3 regions of the Pseudarthrobacter adonitolis genome follow, and region 2 is predicted to be linked to each of the others. Evidence: predicted binding sites of a transcription regulator. Region 2 holds the regulator's gene; each other region holds the start of a gene.
What was found. Region 2 encodes HrcA, which represses chaperone genes, less so after heat shock. Its sites were predicted from a motif close to TTNGCACTCGNNNNNNNCGAGTGCNAA; they were not measured.
Positions count from the first base shown of each region.

Region 1: the regulator HrcA is predicted to act here: its motif matches at 2,030-2,056, upstream of ACZYZ4_RS01695 (FmdB family zinc ribbon protein).
Region 3: the regulator HrcA is predicted to act here: its motif matches at 3,046-3,072, upstream of ACZYZ4_RS11955 (Hsp20/alpha crystallin family protein).

Region 1 covers NZ_JBVAYW010000001.1:333,713-338,789, reverse strand. Annotated here, with positions in the region: gene ACZYZ4_RS01710 (GNAT family N-acetyltransferase) at 1-362, opposite strand, end outside; gene galU (UTP--glucose-1-phosphate uridylyltransferase GalU) at 368-1,273, opposite strand; gene ACZYZ4_RS01700 (5-formyltetrahydrofolate cyclo-ligase) at 1,380-2,000, shown strand; gene ACZYZ4_RS01695 (FmdB family zinc ribbon protein) at 2,116-2,385, shown strand; gene cpaB (Flp pilus assembly protein CpaB) at 2,485-3,231, shown strand; gene ACZYZ4_RS01685 (AAA family ATPase) at 3,251-5,077, opposite strand, start outside.
Region 2 covers NZ_JBVAYW010000002.1:208,529-213,605, reverse strand. Annotated here, with positions in the region: gene hemW (radical SAM family heme chaperone HemW) at 1-929, shown strand, start outside; gene ACZYZ4_RS03570 (DUF4870 domain-containing protein) at 1,012-1,431, opposite strand; gene ACZYZ4_RS03565 (DUF3097 domain-containing protein) at 1,560-2,408, opposite strand; gene hrcA (heat-inducible transcriptional repressor HrcA) at 2,544-3,557, shown strand; gene dnaJ (molecular chaperone DnaJ) at 3,635-4,762, shown strand; gene ACZYZ4_RS03550 (16S rRNA (uracil(1498)-N(3))-methyltransferase) at 4,765-5,077, shown strand, end outside.
Region 3 covers NZ_JBVAYW010000010.1:36,030-41,106, forward strand. Annotated here, with positions in the region: gene ACZYZ4_RS11930 (NYN domain-containing protein) at 1-333, shown strand, start outside; gene ACZYZ4_RS11935 (DNA alkylation repair protein) at 358-1,479, opposite strand; gene ACZYZ4_RS11940 (phosphatase PAP2 family protein) at 1,590-2,372, shown strand; gene ACZYZ4_RS11945 (MmcQ/YjbR family DNA-binding protein) at 2,374-2,682, shown strand; gene ACZYZ4_RS11950 (MerR family transcriptional regulator) at 2,697-3,023, opposite strand; gene ACZYZ4_RS11955 (Hsp20/alpha crystallin family protein) at 3,157-3,582, shown strand; gene ACZYZ4_RS11960 (J domain-containing protein) at 3,657-4,010, shown strand; gene ACZYZ4_RS11965 (hypothetical protein) at 4,072-4,449, shown strand; gene ACZYZ4_RS11970 (AAA family ATPase) at 4,441-5,077, opposite strand, start outside.

The DNA.
Region 1 (5,077 bases), on a different contig from region 2:
CCGTGACCGGCACGCGCCTGGTCAACCCAGTACCCTAGTGTGGCCATCATGGCCGAACCCCACACAATCGAGGACACAGTCAGTTGGCCAACAATGACCGGGGCGGCCAACCTGGGCGTGCGCTCAGTGATCAGGAACGGCAAGGCTGTCCCTTGGGCGGCCTGGATTTTCAAGGATCGAACCATCTGCCGGTAGTCAGGCAGCGCACCGCCAGGTGCCGGGTTGGATGCTTCCCAAGGCGCCAGCCACTCGCTGTTGCGCCCCCGGACCTGGGTCCATTCCTTCTTGTCCCGGTACCGGATGGGGCGCAGGATCAGGTCGCCGCATTCGAGTGTTACGGGCCAGATGGGTCCGGGGCGCACGGCAGCTATTTAGCGAGGCCGGCCGTGAAGCCAGGCAGCCACTCCCGAAGGCCAGGGCCGAGGTCGTCGCTGTCAATGGCGAGCTGGACGCAGGCCTTGAGGTAGCTGAGCTTGTCGCCGGTGTCGTAACGGCGGCCGCGGAAGACCACGCCATAAACTCCGTAGCCGTCGCCTTCGCCGGCTGCCAGTTCCTGCAGGGCATCGGTCAACTGGATCTCCCCGCCCCGGCCGGGGCCCGTGTGCTCCAGCACGTCAAAAACTGCCGGGTGGAGGACGTAGCGGCCGATGACGGCCAGGTTTGAGGGCGCATCGTCCACGTCGGGCTTTTCGACGAGCTTGTTGATCCTGACGTAGCCTTCACCGTCGATCTCCTGCACGTCGGCACAACCGTAGGCACTGATCTGGGAGGGTTCCACCTCGATGAGGGCCACCACGGATCCGCCGGTCTTGGACTGGACCTCGATCATGGTGCTGAGAAGTTCGTCCCGGGCATCGATCAGGTCGTCGCCGAGGAGGACAGCAAACGGTTCGTTGCCGACGTGCTGCTTTGCACGGAGTACAGCGTGACCCAGTCCGTGGGGATCACCCTGGCGGACGTAGTGGATGTCACCGAGGTTGCTGGCTGCCTGGATGGACTCAAGTTTGGCCAGGTCGCCCTTGGCTTCCAAGGTGTCCTCCAGCGAAGGAACCCTGTCGAAGTGGTCCTCCAGGGCACGCTTGTTGCGTCCCGTGATCATCAGGATGTCGTTAAGGCCAACGTTGACAGCCTCTTCAACCACGTACTGGATGGCCGGCTTGTCCACTACCGGGAGCATTTCCTTGGGCATGGCTTTTGTGGCCGGCAGGAACCTGGTACCGAGTCCGGCAGCGGGAATAACGGCCTTGCGTACTGTCTGCTGAGTGGTAGTCACTGGACTAATCTAACGGAGGGGCTGATCATTCAGTAATTATTGGTGGCTCCTGAGCCAGCGCGCCGCAGACACTGCAACGCCCCACTGAACAGCAAGAAGGAGCAGCATGTCCGAAGGCAGCAGCGCAGCCAAAGCGGACATCCGCGCACGCCATCGTGCGCGCCGCGCGGCGACGGATCCCACCCAGCGCGATGCGGCCGGTGCCGCCCTGGCCGTCCACGGCGCCGCATGGGCCGAACAGCTGACCGGTGGGAGTCCGTCGACCTTCTGCGCCTACCTGGGAGTAGAACCCGAGCCGCCCACGCTGGCCCTGATCAGCGAACTCCACCGGCATGGGCACACCGTACTGCTCCCTGTCTGTGAGCCCGACCGCCGGCTGAGCTGGACGCACTGGACCCCCGGTATCGAGTTTGTCCGCAGTCGCTATGCACCGGTGCTGGAACCTGCCGGACCGCGTCTTGACCTTGGCATTGTGGCGTCCGTTGCCGCACTCTTCATCCCCGCCACGGCCGTGGACAGGGACGGCAACCGAATAGGCCAGGGCGGCGGCTACTACGACGTCCTGCTGGGCTCCCTGGCCGGGGACGGTCTGGAGATCCCGTTTGCGGCCATCGTCTTCGATTCCGAACTGCTCCCGGCCGGAAGCATTCCCGCCGAAGACTTTGACCGGAGGGTTCCGGCTGCCCTGACTCCCTCAGGGCTAATCCCGCTGCCGGACCCGGCCTGACGGAGGGCTACTTTCCGGGGGTGATAGAATTGGCACTCAGGCCCTGCGACTGCTAATGGACGTTTCGGTTCAGCGCAGCACAGGACCTCTCGTTTGCCCAAGAGGAGGATCACCAGTGCCCACTTATGCCTACGCCTGCAAGGATTGCGGCCACGCCTTCGACGTTTTCCAGTCGTTTACCGACAGCAGCCTGACTTCATGCCCGGAGTGCCAGGGCGCCTTGCGCAAGAAGTTCAACAGCGTGGGTGTGGTCTTCAAGGGCTCCGGTTTCTACCGGACCGACTCCCGGGATGCCAAGGGAAGCACAGTTTCTGCTGCCCCCTCCGCCCCCGCAGCCGCAGCCGCACCGGCGCCGGCACCTGCCACGGCCGCTGCCGCCAGCTGACCTAGGGGCTAAAAAGGCGTACGACGCCGGCAGCACGGTTGTCCACATAGGCACCTTTGCTGCTGTCGGGTTCTGTTGCCGCTACGTAGCGTGGTTCCCATGCCCGCTACCCTCTTTCGTTCCAGCCGCGGATCCGCCCCGCCGGGACGCCAGGTCCGCCGCCCGCTCCCGTCAGCACGCACCCGGGGCGCGCGCGGCCACAGGCTGTTGTCCTGGCTTGGCCGGAACCGGCGTCTTGCGATAGCCCTCCTGCTCAGCCTTGCAGCCGGAATCACGGTCCATCAGCTCACTCCCCCGCCCGCCGATACGGTCTCGGTGTTGGCGGCGGCGCGGGATCTCCCCGCAGGCACGGCCTTGTCAGCCACGGACCTGACTGCAGTGCAGATCCCGCCGGGGATGCTGACCGCCGGGTCCATGTCCGACACCAGTGAAGCCGCGGGAAAACAACTGGCAGCCCCGTTGCGGAAGGGCCAACTGGTGACGGACTCCCTGCTGCTGGGACCCGGCCTGCTGACCGGAACGCCTCCGGGCTCCGCGGCCGTGCCCTTGAGGATGGCCGATCCTTCCTCCATCCAGCTGGTATCGCCCGGGCAACTGGTCAACGTAGTGCTGACCGGGGCGAACGGCTACGACCAGCAATCCCCCTCAGAAGTGCTGGCTTCATCCGTTCCCGTCCTTTGGACGTCAGGACAGGGCGGCAAGACGGGCCAATGGTTGGGCACCGGCGAGACCGATGGGCTGATCGTCGTGGCAGCAGCCCCGGAGCCGGCTGCCCGGCTGGCGGGGGCCTCCACGCAGGGCAAGCTGTTTTTTGTCCTGGTGGGACCCGAGGGCGGGGCCGGGTGACGCCGTGACTGCCTGGAGCTCAGCCCCAGTGCGGCGGCTTGTTTTCCTTCAGCCATGCGTCGTGGTCGTTGTCAGGGCCATCGCCCCAGCGCTTCGGGTCATCCTCCGCAGCCTTGTTCGGCAGGATGCCTGCGGTCCCGGGCAGCAGCTGGCGGTCCGGCAAAGCTGCGTTCCCGTTCACTGCGTCGTCCGTCTGGTCGTTACCGTGCGTGTCTGCCTGATCGGCATTCCGTGGGGCCACAACAACCGCCTCCTCACTGCCCAGGCGTCCGGCCTGGTCTTCGTTCCTGTCGTTTTGTACGTTCCCCAGCGCGAGCGTGTCCATGTCCTCGTCAAAGAATCCGCCCGAGGCCGTGCCTCGTCCGGGCGGCAGAACATTCTCAAGGCCCAGGTATCCCGCGATCCGGTCCGCGCAGGCGGACGGGTCCGTGAAGACTTCGATGGTCCACAGCGGCATGTACCGCCAGCCCATCCGTTCGAGCAGCTGTGGGCGGAGCCGGCTCCGCTCACGGACACTCATGGTGCGGTATTGCTCCGTGCCATCCGATTCGATGGCCACCGGCCGCGGAATCTCGGCGTCGTCCTGACCCATGGTGCTGAGCGGGTCTGCCGCCGCCACCACGTCAATCACGCCATCGTACTGGTGCCAGACGCGGGCACCACGGGCACGCAGCCGGTCGCCAAGATCGGCCACGAGGGGATCGGCTCCAAGTGCCTGCTCACTGGCAGCGGCCCGAGACGCCGGGGTGCCGAGGTCGGTCTTTCCCGCAATCTCCCGGTTGAGGAGCTCGTAGAAGTCCACCGCCCCGTAGGACAGCCGCGTGTGATCGAGGTCTTCGGGCTGGAAACACGTCAGGACGTGGAGCGAACGCCGGGCACGTGTCATGGCCAAAGCGAATTTTTCTCGCCCGCCCTCAGCGGACAGGGGTCCAAAGTTGTGCAGCGCCCGGCCATGCGGAGTGCGGCCGAAACCGGGCGAGAAGATCACGTGGTCACGGACCAGGCCCTGCGCCCGCTCAAGGTCAACCACTCGGAACGACTCGGATCCTGCGCTGAAGAAGCTGGCTAGCCCCGGGTGGTTCGGCAGCTGAAGACGAATGGACTCACCGATCCGGGCAGCATGGCGCAGGCTGACGGTGACCACTGCCAGCGACGTGCGGGGCCGCGTCCGTGCGTGCTCAAAGACCAGCTGCACCACCCGATTAACCTCGGCCACCACGGATTCGACGCCTTCGTGGTCGGCGCTGGGCAGCCCCGTGCCGTCGGGCAGGTACTCAACCAGGAGCGCCCTGTCCAGCCCTGTGGCCGACTGCCCCTCCGGGAGCCTGCGGAGGGCGCCGTCGTAGGAGTTTTTGCTCAGCTGCAGGACCAGGTCCTCGTCAACCGCGCGGTAGACAAAATTCAACCGCCAGACAGGCAGGACGGCGGACAGTGCCGAGTACGCGCTTTCGACGCGCTGGTGGGCCGCTTCACCGGCGGCCAGCCGCTCGACACCTACGGTGAAAGTCCGGGGGCTGGCAATCTTGGCATCACCAAAAGCTATGACCTGCCTGGCGCGGGCGATGGCCGGAAGGACGGCCTGCAGCGACGTCGCTTCGGCGTCCAGGATGACCACGGCGTCGAAGCGCTGTTCGGCAGGCAGGAGACCGGTCATGAGGTACGGGCTGACCGACCAGACCGGCACCAGCATAGGGACCAGTTCGGCGGCCTGGGCCGTCAGCGCGGCGAGGGTAACCCGGCCGTCCTTGAGCAGGCTCCTGAGCAGCTGGGCCTGGCGGGGGTGTTCCGCAAGCGCGGCCCGCCACCGTTCGGACAGGTCCCAGCGCAGCCGCGCCGCGCCGCTGGC
Region 2 (5,077 bases):
CGTTGCTCCCCGCGGAAGACCTCGCGCGGATACTGACGGCCGCCGTCGGGCACTGGGGCCTGGAACCCGGCGCCGAAGTGACCACCGAAGCAAACCCCGATTCGGTCACCCCTGCATCCCTGCGGGTGCTGGCCGATGCCGGTTTCACCCGGGTTTCCTTTGGCATGCAGTCTGCCGTTCCCCACGTCCTGAGGGTCCTTGACCGCACGCACACGCCCAGCCGCGTGCCGCAGGTGGTGCAATGGGCGCGCGATGCCGGACTGGCCGTGAGCCTGGATCTTATCTACGGGACGCCGGGGGAGGCCCTGGAGGACTGGCGGTTCTCGCTGCAGACGGCGCTGTCCTACCAGCCTGACCACATCAGTGCCTACGCGCTGATCGTGGAGGACGGCACCAAGCTGGCCGCCCAGATCCGCCGTGGTGAAGTCCCGGGAATCGACGACGACGACCACGCCGACAAGTACGAACTCGCCGATCAGCTGATTGGCGCTGCGGGCCTCAGCTGGTATGAGGTCAGCAACTGGTCCCGGACGCCGGAGCAGGCATGCCGGCACAACCTTGCGTACTGGCGGGGGGACGACTGGTGGGGCATCGGACCAGGTGCACACTCACACGTCGGCGGAGTGCGGTGGTGGAACGTCAAGCACCCTACTGCCTACGCCGGACGGCTCGCGCAGCGGCTGTCACCGGCCGCCGGGCGGGAAACTCTTGACGCCGAAACCCGCGACGTGGAGCGTGTGATGCTCGAGGCCCGGCTCGTGTCGGGGCTGGCAACGTCAACGCTGGGCGAACACGGCCGTCACGCCGTGGCCGGGCTCATTGCCGACGGCCTGGTGGAGGCGCCCGCTGCCTTCCAGGGCAAGCTGGTCTTGACCCTGAGGGGCCGCCTGCTGGCCGACGCTGTGGTCCGCAGGATCCTGCCGGACTAGCGCGGGGGTCCATTTCCAACACTCGCAAGCTCGCGTCGGGGCCCTCGGGACGCCGCTTAGCGGATCCAGCGCAAGTTGTCGCTTACTTGATCCAGCGCAGGTTGTACTGGTAGCGGTGAGGCTGGCCCTTGTTGACATGGATGCCTGCGGAAACTGAGAAGCAGGTCAGGGCAATCCAAATCAGGGTGGCGATGACGGCGAAGATATTTCCCACCACCGGAATGAAAACCAGGACGTTGGCCACCAGGGCAGCAATGGTGGGCGGCAGGCTGAAGTTCAGCGCTTCCTTGGATTCCTGGGCGGTAAACGGCCCGCGCTCACGGAAAATCAAGTAGATCAGCAGTGACGGAACACAGCCGAGGATCCCGCCAAAGTGTGCCAGCGTGGCCCATTGGCGGTCTTCGCTGGCCGTCAGGGGCAGCGCATTTGCCGGAACGCCCTGGTACTCGGAACGGGCCTGGCCGCCGTGGTCGTCCCGGTGCTCGCGTGCGTTTTGTGCCACGGTTTTCTTCCTTTGAAAGTGCAATGGTGCTGGGTTGGAGAATGCCGGACTGAAGCAACTGCAGCCTCCGCAGTACCAAGAATACTGGTTCGGCCACCGAATGCCGCCGCCCGCAGCCGGATCCGGCGTTATGGCACTGTCAGGAAGTCTATGACTTCCTCCACTCTCCCGAGCAGTGATGCTTCCAGATCCGCGTAGCTGCGGACAGCGCCGAGCAGCTTTTGCCAGCCAAGCCCGGTGTCTTCCTTGGTGGAGTGCGGCCAGCCGAACGCTGCCAGGATGCCGGTCTTCCAGTCCTCCCCGCGGGGCACCACCGGCCATTGTTCGATGCCCAGTACGGCGGGCCGGATTGCCTGCCATACGTCAACGTAAGGGTGCCCGACGATCAGGACATTCCCGGCCGCGCCGGGAGAAGCCATCACGGCGGCAGCGATGCGCGACTCCTTCGAGTCCGGCACCAGATGGTCCACCAGGACCCCCAGCCGCCGGCCCGGACCGGGACCGAACGCGGCCACCGCCCCCGCCAGGTCATCAATGCCGTGCAAAGGTTCGACGACGATGCCCTCTACGCGGAGATCGTCACCCCAGACTTTTTCCACGAGTTCGGCGTCGTGTTTTCCCTCCACCCAGATTCTGCTCGCCTTGGCCACCTGGGCACGCTGGCCAGCCACACGGACTGAGCCGGACGCCGTCCGGCCGGCGACCACGGCGGCTGGCTGCCTGGGCGCCGGGGGAACGAGCCGGATGGGCTGTCCCTCCAGGAGGAACCCGAAGCCGAGCCGGAAGGATCGGGACTTTCCGCGTCGGTCTTCGAGGGCCACTACATGCATGCCGCCGGACTTCTCCACCCGGGTCACCGCTCCCACCCAGCCTGACTGGGCGTCTTCGAGAACCATGCCGCGTTCCACAGGAACCTCAGGGAGTTCGCTTCTGACGGGCGCGGTGATCTCCTGCGGACCCCAGTTCTGGTATTGCATGGATTGATTCCGCCTTGCCGCTAGATCCTGGCCCGGAATTCGCCCGGAGCGGTACCAATGCTAACAACGGGGTGACTCATATTAGACTGTTAGCACTTAGGCATGTCGAGTGCTAACCCTGGATGGAGGTGGAGTATGAGCGAGCCGCGCAAACTCGAAGTACTGCGCGCCATCGTGGAGGACTATGTGCACTCCCGCGAGCCAGTGGGTTCCAAGGCGCTCGTGGAACGCCATCACCTCGGAGTATCCAGCGCCACCATCCGCAACGACATGGCGGCCTTGGAAGACGACGGCCTGATCACGGCCCCGCACACCAGCGCCGGACGAATCCCCACCGACAAAGGCTATCGGCTGTTTGTGGACCAGATTTCAGCGGTAAAGCCGCTGTCCCAGGCGGAACGGCGTGCAATCCAGTCGCTGCTGGAGGGCTCAGACGATCTGGACGACGTCCTGGACAGGACCGTCAGGATGCTGTCACAGCTGACCAACCAGGTCGCCGTGGTCCAGTATCCCCATCTGAGCCGCGCCACCATCCGCCATATCGAATTCGTGCTGCTCGCGCCCCGGCAGGTCCTGGTGGTCCTCATCGCCACCACCGGCAAAGTCGAACAGCGCGTGATCGACGTCGGCCAGGACCTCGGCGAAGACGTCATCGCCGCCTTGCGGACACACTTCCTCGGATTATTGGCGGGCACTTCGCTGAGCCGTCTGACGCCGTCGCTGCCGGGAGTCGTTTCATCCGTCAGTCCGGGCCAGCGCGCGGCCGCCCAGGCTTTGGCCCAGGGGCTGGAAACGCTCGCCCACAACAGCCGTGAGGAACGCATGGTTATGGCCGGAACGGCGAACCTTGCCCGCTCCAATGTGGATTTTCCGCTGAGTATCGGACCCGTCCTGGAAGCCCTTGAGGAGCAGGTTGTCCTGCTACGCCTCCTGAGTGACATGGCTCAGGATCCGAGGGGCGTGGCAGTCAGTATCGGGCGTGAGAACCCTTACGACGGGCTCGCGGAAGCCTCCGTGGTGGCCACGGGCTACGGACCTGACAGCACGGCCAAGATCGGTGTGCTGGGCCCCACCCGGATGGACTATCCCACCACCATGGCCGCCGTCAGGGCAGTTGCCCGTTACCTTTCAAGAATTCTGGGTCCGTAACAGCACCACGGTCCAGGCACAAAGAGCAGTGCCGGCAGCCCGGCTGCCGGCAGTACAACAAGGAAGAGATACGAACTTTGAGCAGCCACTACGACGTCCTCGGAGTCTCGCCGGAAGCCACCGGGGAAGAGATCAAGAAGGCCTACCGCAAGCTGGCCCGGACTCTTCACCCGGACGTAAACCCCGGGGACGATGCATCGGACCGCTTCAAGGCCGTGACCCACGCCTATGAGGTACTTTCGGACCCGCAGAAGCGCCGGATCTACGACACCACCGGCAACGAGAACGGCACCGACAACGGGTTCGGCGGCGCCGGATACTCCGGCCAGGGCTTCGCGTTCCAGGACATCTTTGACACGTTCTTCGGTGCCGGCGGGTCCTCCGGCCCCGCGTCCCGGGTCCGCCGCGGCCAGGACGCGTTGATCAGTGTCCGGATCGAACTCCGCGATGCGGTGTTCGGCGTCAACCGGAAACTCGAAGTGGACACCGCCGTAACCTGCCCCACCTGCAACGGCTCATGCTGCCGCGAAGGCAGCCATCCTGTCCGCTGCGATATCTGCGGCGGCAGCGGCCAGGTCCAGCGCGCGGTGCGTTCCATCCTGGGCCAGGTCATGACGGCGGCCCCGTGTGGCAGCTGCGAAGGCTTCGGAACGGTCATCAAGGACCCCTGCAACGAATGCAGCGGCCAAGGCCGCATCCGCAGCCGGCGGTCGCTCACCATCAAGGTGCCGGCCGGTGTTGCCACAGGCACCCGGATCCAGCTCTCCGGACAGGGCGAAGCGGGCCCCGCCGGAGGACCGTCCGGGGACCTGTACGTCGAACTCCGGGTCAACAACGACGCCACCTATGCCCGTGACGGTGACGACCTGCACGCCACGTTGCACATCCCGATGACTGCCGCCGCCCTGGGCACTGAGCTCTCACTGGAAACCTTTGACGGGCTGCAGGAGATCGACGTCAAGGCGGGGACGCAGTCCGGGGAGATTATCACGCTCCGTGGACTCGGCGTGACGCACCTGCGCGGTTACGGCCGCGGAGACCTGATGGTCCATCTGCAGGTGGAGACACCGGCCAAGCTGGATGCCGCGCAGGAGGATCTCCTGCAGCAGCTGGCGAAGCTACGTGGCGAACAGTTCACGGAAGGCAAGCTGGCTGCCAGCGGCGGCGTCTTTGCCAAGCTGCGGGACCGGTTCGGTAACCTGTAGCGGTGAGCAATCCCGTTTTCTTCACCGGCGCCGGGTCGCTGGACGAGCTGGTGCCCGGTGGTCGCTTTGTCCTTCACGGGCCGGAGGCACGCCATGCCGTGACCGTGAAGCGGCTCGCTCCCGGGGAAGCGGTAGACATTGCCGACGGCGCCGGAAAGCGGCTGACGGGAACTGTCGTTTCGGCGTCGCCTGCAGAGCTCACCGTGGAATGCTCCGCCCTTGTAGTGGAGGACCAGCCCGATATCCGGCTGGTGCTGGTCCAGGCACTGGCCAAGGGGGACCGCGATGAACTGGCCGTGGAAACGGCAACTGAAC
Region 3 (5,077 bases), on a different contig from region 2:
ATCAGCGCCCCTGCAGCGATCACGATGCCTGCAGTCAAAAAGGCTGCGGCCAAGAAGGCTGCCCCCGCCAAGAAAGCTGTGCCCGCCAATATGGCCCCAGCAGACCACCCGGAGTTCAAGCTGTACCGGGCCAGCGTCCATGCCCTCGTGAAGGAGGATCCAACCCTGTGGGTCAATGGCCAGGTAAACGCGCCGCGGCTGGGCACGCTGCTGCGCAAGCGTTGGCCCGACGTCACCTACAGAACGTTCGGTTTCGCCACTCTCACGAAGTTTGTCGAGGAATGCTGTGGCCTGAAAACCGCCAAGCCTTTGGCGGCGGCCACCAGCCAGTAGACGGGAATTACGGCACCGCCACGCTCAGAGGTGCAGTTCGAACTCGGCGTGCCCGTGCCGGATCCCGTTGATTTGCAGCTCCAGCGCGTGGACCCCCGGGTGGTGCACTCGCGTGGTCATCTGCCGGAAGGCATGACGCTTCGACAACGTGCGGGTCTCACCGGCGGCGAGCGTGAGTGCCGCGATCTTGAAGACCTTTCCCGATTGCCTGCCGTTGGCTTTGACGTAGTGGACCACGTAATCAATGGCGAGCCGGGCATCGCCGTTCCCGGTGTTGGCGATCTCGAAGTCGAAGTCCAGTTCTCCCGGCATGGCCACCGAGTTCCGGGCTAGCCGTGGCCCCGTTACAGCGAGCGAGGCCGGGACGAACCCCTGCAACGCCAGCGCTCCTGGGTGCGCGTTCTTGATCAGGGTCCGCAGGCCGTGCCTGACCACCCAGGCTGTGTTGCTGTCCGGGGCGCGAAGCCAGCGCTCCGCCGTCGTCACCACCAGCCCGGGCGCGTGCCGCGCAAGATCGTTGAGATGGTTCGCGACCGAGCGCCGCACATAGTCCGAGGGGTCGCGGTACAACGCGTCCAGGATTGGGAGGGAGGCCTCCGGACTAAGAACGACGGCGGGAACCCGCACCGCCCAAGGGAGGTAAGGCCGCGTCCCCTCGCTGGCCAGCCGGCGGACATGCTCATCCGGATGGCCGGTCCAGGCCTGGATAACCTGCAGTGAACGCTCCAGGTCCGCCGCCAGGAGCCGACGGATGGCGAACTCGCCGGTCAGTCTCGGGGTCAGTTCGGCCAGCAGGGCCAGGCAGTCGTCAAAGTCGCGGCGGGGATCCGGGTCGGCATCTGATTCAAGAGCCAGCGTGACGGCGGCCTCGGAAACCGGCCAGAGGATCCAACCCGTGAAACCGGCTTCGGAAAGGGCGCTCCGGAAGATGCGTGCCGCCGTCGGATATCCCGGATCCGGATGCTGCCGGATGTCCGCCAGCAACGCTCCGGTCACCGCATCCGTCCGGCCCCGCAGGCTCAGCTCATCCAAACGCGCGGCGGCAGCAGCGACCGACGGCCACTCGGATCCGGGAGCCGCCTCCGCCAGGATCCGGGCCAGTGTTTCTACGCCCTGCCGGTTGATCAGCTCATTCATCGCGCCCATTGAGTCAGGTTACCCCGGCACGCTCACAGGCGCGGTGGGGGGAGGCCAACCCCGCGCAGAAGGGATAATCTTCACCCTAAGCATTCCTCAACGGCACGGACGGAAACACGGTGGCAGAGCAGGCGCGAAAGAACAGTTTTTGGCGGACCTTCCATGACAAGTTCGTGGTGGAGGAACGCTACATGGAACCGGCCGCCCGAAAGGGCCTTTACCGCATGGCTGTTGTGCTCATCGGCGTAGGTGCCCTTCTGTTCATCGCTACCCTTGTGGGCGTGCTGCAAAGCAACACCGCGCCCTGGGCCCCGGACGAATCCACCCGCGACTGGCTGCTTTCGCTCCGGTCAGAAACCCTCACAGCCGTGATGATCTTCCTCGCCGTGATCTTCGGTCCCGTGGCCCTTCCCATCATCGTTCTGGTAGTGACGGTGGTCTGGGGTTTCGCGGCCAAGCACGCGTGGCGGCCCATCGTCCTCGCCGCAGCCATGCTAACCGGCGTCTTGATTTCGCAGATCATCCTGGCGATCGTCAAGCGCTCACGCCCGCCGGTGGAGCTCATGCTGTTCGGCGCCGACCACACGTTCTCGTTTCCGTCCGGCCATGTGCTGGGTGCCTGCGACTTCCTGCTGGTGACAGCCTTCCTGGTCTTTTCGAGACGGGAACACCCGAGGTCGGCCGTCATCGGCTTCATCGGCGCGGGCATCGGCATCGTCCTTGCCGCCCTAAGCCGCCTCTACCTCGGTTATCACTGGCTCAGCGATGCGCTGGCCTCGGTCACCCTGTCCCTGGTGATCCTTGGTGCCGCAATGGCACTGGATACCTGGCGGACTGCCCGGATTCCGGGTGAGCGGATCACCGGTGAGCTTTCCAAAGGGACGCCCCGGGAGACTAGCTGACATGGCAACCGAGGCGGACGTCCGGAGGATGTGCCTGGCCCTGTCCGGCGTCACGGAGCGCAGCAGCTGGAACCAGCCCGCCTGGTTCGCCAAGACCCTGATGGCCAGGATCTGGGAAGAGGGCGTGCTGACGGTCAAGAGCGACGAGCGCGAGGCCCTGGCCGGCACCGATCCGGCAACGTTCTTCTGGACACCTCATCACGAACGCTCGCCGCAGCTCGTGCTGGTCCGGCTGGACCTCATCGGCACCGAGGAACTGGCGGAATTGCTGGAGGAGTCTTACCGGCTGGCGGGCGGGCGCAGGTCCTGACCGGCTGCAGGACGCTACTTGTCCGGACGCGACCTGGAGCGTTTGAGCGCGCGGTGCAGTTCGGCATTGGCTGCCTCGAGCTCCAGGACCTTGGCGATGCCGGCCAGATTGAGCCCCTGGGCCAGGAGTTCCCCGATATACAGGAGCAAGGCGACGTCGGCATCACTGTACTGACGCGTGCCCCCGGCCGTTCGCTCCGGGAGGATCAGGCCTTTGGTCTCGTAGAGCCTGATGTTCTGCTGCCCGGTTCCTGTCAGCTTTGCCGCCACAGAGATGGCATAGAGTGCCTGCCCGGCCCGTGGACCCGGTTTCTGTCCTGGTGTTCCACTGACCGCGTCCACTCTAAAATTCCCTCCCCGTGATGTTGCATCAGTCTTGCACGAGTGCTATAAAAAATCTATATCCACCAGCACATATAACCGATGGTGGGTAGATGAACTGGATTCAACATCTCAACTGAAGGAGTGGGAAATGATGTTGATGCGTACGGACCCGTTCCGTGAGCTGGACCGGCTCACCCAGCAGGTCTTCGGAACCGCAGCCCGGCCGGCCGCCATGCCCATGGACGCCTGGCAGGAAGATGGCGAGTTCGTGGTGGCGTTCGACCTCCCGGGCGTCAACGTCGATTCCGTGGACCTCAACGTTGAGCGCAACATACTGACTGTCCGGGCGGAGCGCCAGGATCCCACGCAGCCCAATGTGGAGCTGGTGGCCTCAGAGCGTCCGCGCGGAGTGTTCAGCCGCCAGCTGATCCTGGGTGACACGCTGGACGCGGACAACATCAAAGCCAGCTACCACCAGGGTGTCCTGACGCTGCGCATCCCGGTGTCGGAGCAGGCTAAGCCGCGCAAGATCGAGATCGAAAACAAGCAGGGGTCCCTGCACGAGATCGGAAAGTAGATCCGGACCCAGGGGCGCCGGCTCTGGCCGGCGCCCCTGCACCTTTCCGGTCAGAACTACCGAGACGTACCGCCATGACCAGCCAGCCCGACTACTACGCCGCCCTGCGGCTGAAACCCGCGGCCAGCCAGCAGGAGGTCTCCCATGCCTACCGGGCGCTGATGCGCACCCACCACCCCGACGTCGACGGCGGCACAACATGTGACCGCGACAGTCAGGATGGCGAGTTGCTGCAGATCATGCAGGCCTTCGCCGTCCTCCGCGACCCGGCGCGGCGCGCCGCCTACGACCGGAATCGCGTGGAAGCGAAGGCGTCGGGCACCGCCCCGACCGTCATTCCGGTCCGGAAGATACGCAGCCGCGGGATCCCAACCGGCACCAGCATGAGGGTCACGCCGGTGCGCTGGGAAAGCGGGCCGTGGCGGTGATGGAGGGGCTCCATGGATGGACCCCGTTGACAGCCAAGACCGCGAGGAGGCGGAGGAAAGAATGAACGAGTGGCGCCGCTACGACTCCCACCTGATTCCTGCGTTCCACGAACGCTTTGAACAGCGGTGGGGTGAAGACACTGCACCGTTCCTGGACCCGGAAGCGTATGAGGAGCCGCTACCGCGGGCTCAGTGGATCAACCCGAACACCGGCGCGGCCTTGGCAGTGGTCCCGGTATGGACCGCCCAGGACGAACAGCAGCGGTCCTTTGGAGTGTTCTACCTTCCGCCCGCCGGCGATATTTGGGTCCTCCGGCCCGGATACACCGGTTACCTGGAGCCGGCCGACGGCGACACAGAGCAACTCGTCACGCTCCGGAACGATGCTTTCCGGAAGGCCGTGGCGCACGCCAAGGAGTTCCTCTTCGGCTCACAGTGAGACGTCACCGCTGCCCAGCAGGCTGCGGGTGAGGGTTTCGGCGTCGGCCAGCAGATCCTCCACCGCCGCCCCCAGATGGGAATCAGACACCGGTGCATCTTCCAGCGCCGCGGCCACCACAGCCCGGCGGACCAGTTCCCGGGCGAAGGATGCGGTGGTTCCCGCCGTCCGTTCCGCGGCAGCATCCAGTGCCGCCGGGCTGAACGCCACCAGGCGGCCGTACAGTTCCAGCAGTCGGACTCGCTCGGCATGGGCCGGCAGCGGGATCTCCACCGCGAGGTCCACCCTGCCCGGGCGCTGCGCCAGGGCCCGCTCCAGCATGTCCGGCCGGTTGGTGGTGAGCACAAACGCGACGTCGGCGTCGTTATCCAGGCCATCCATGGCGTCCAGCACCTCAAAAAGCAGAGGCTGGGGCCCGTGCCCGAAACTCCGGTCCTCGGCAATAAGGTCGCAGTCCTCCAGCACCACAATCGAGGGCTGCAGCGCACGGGCCATACGGGCCGCCTCGGAGATCCTGGCGAGCGAACCGCCCGAGAGGAGGATCGCCGTCGAGCCTTCACTCTGGCTCAGCAGGTGCCGTACGGTGTGCGTCTTGCCGGTCCCGGGCCGGCCGTACAGCAGGATGCCG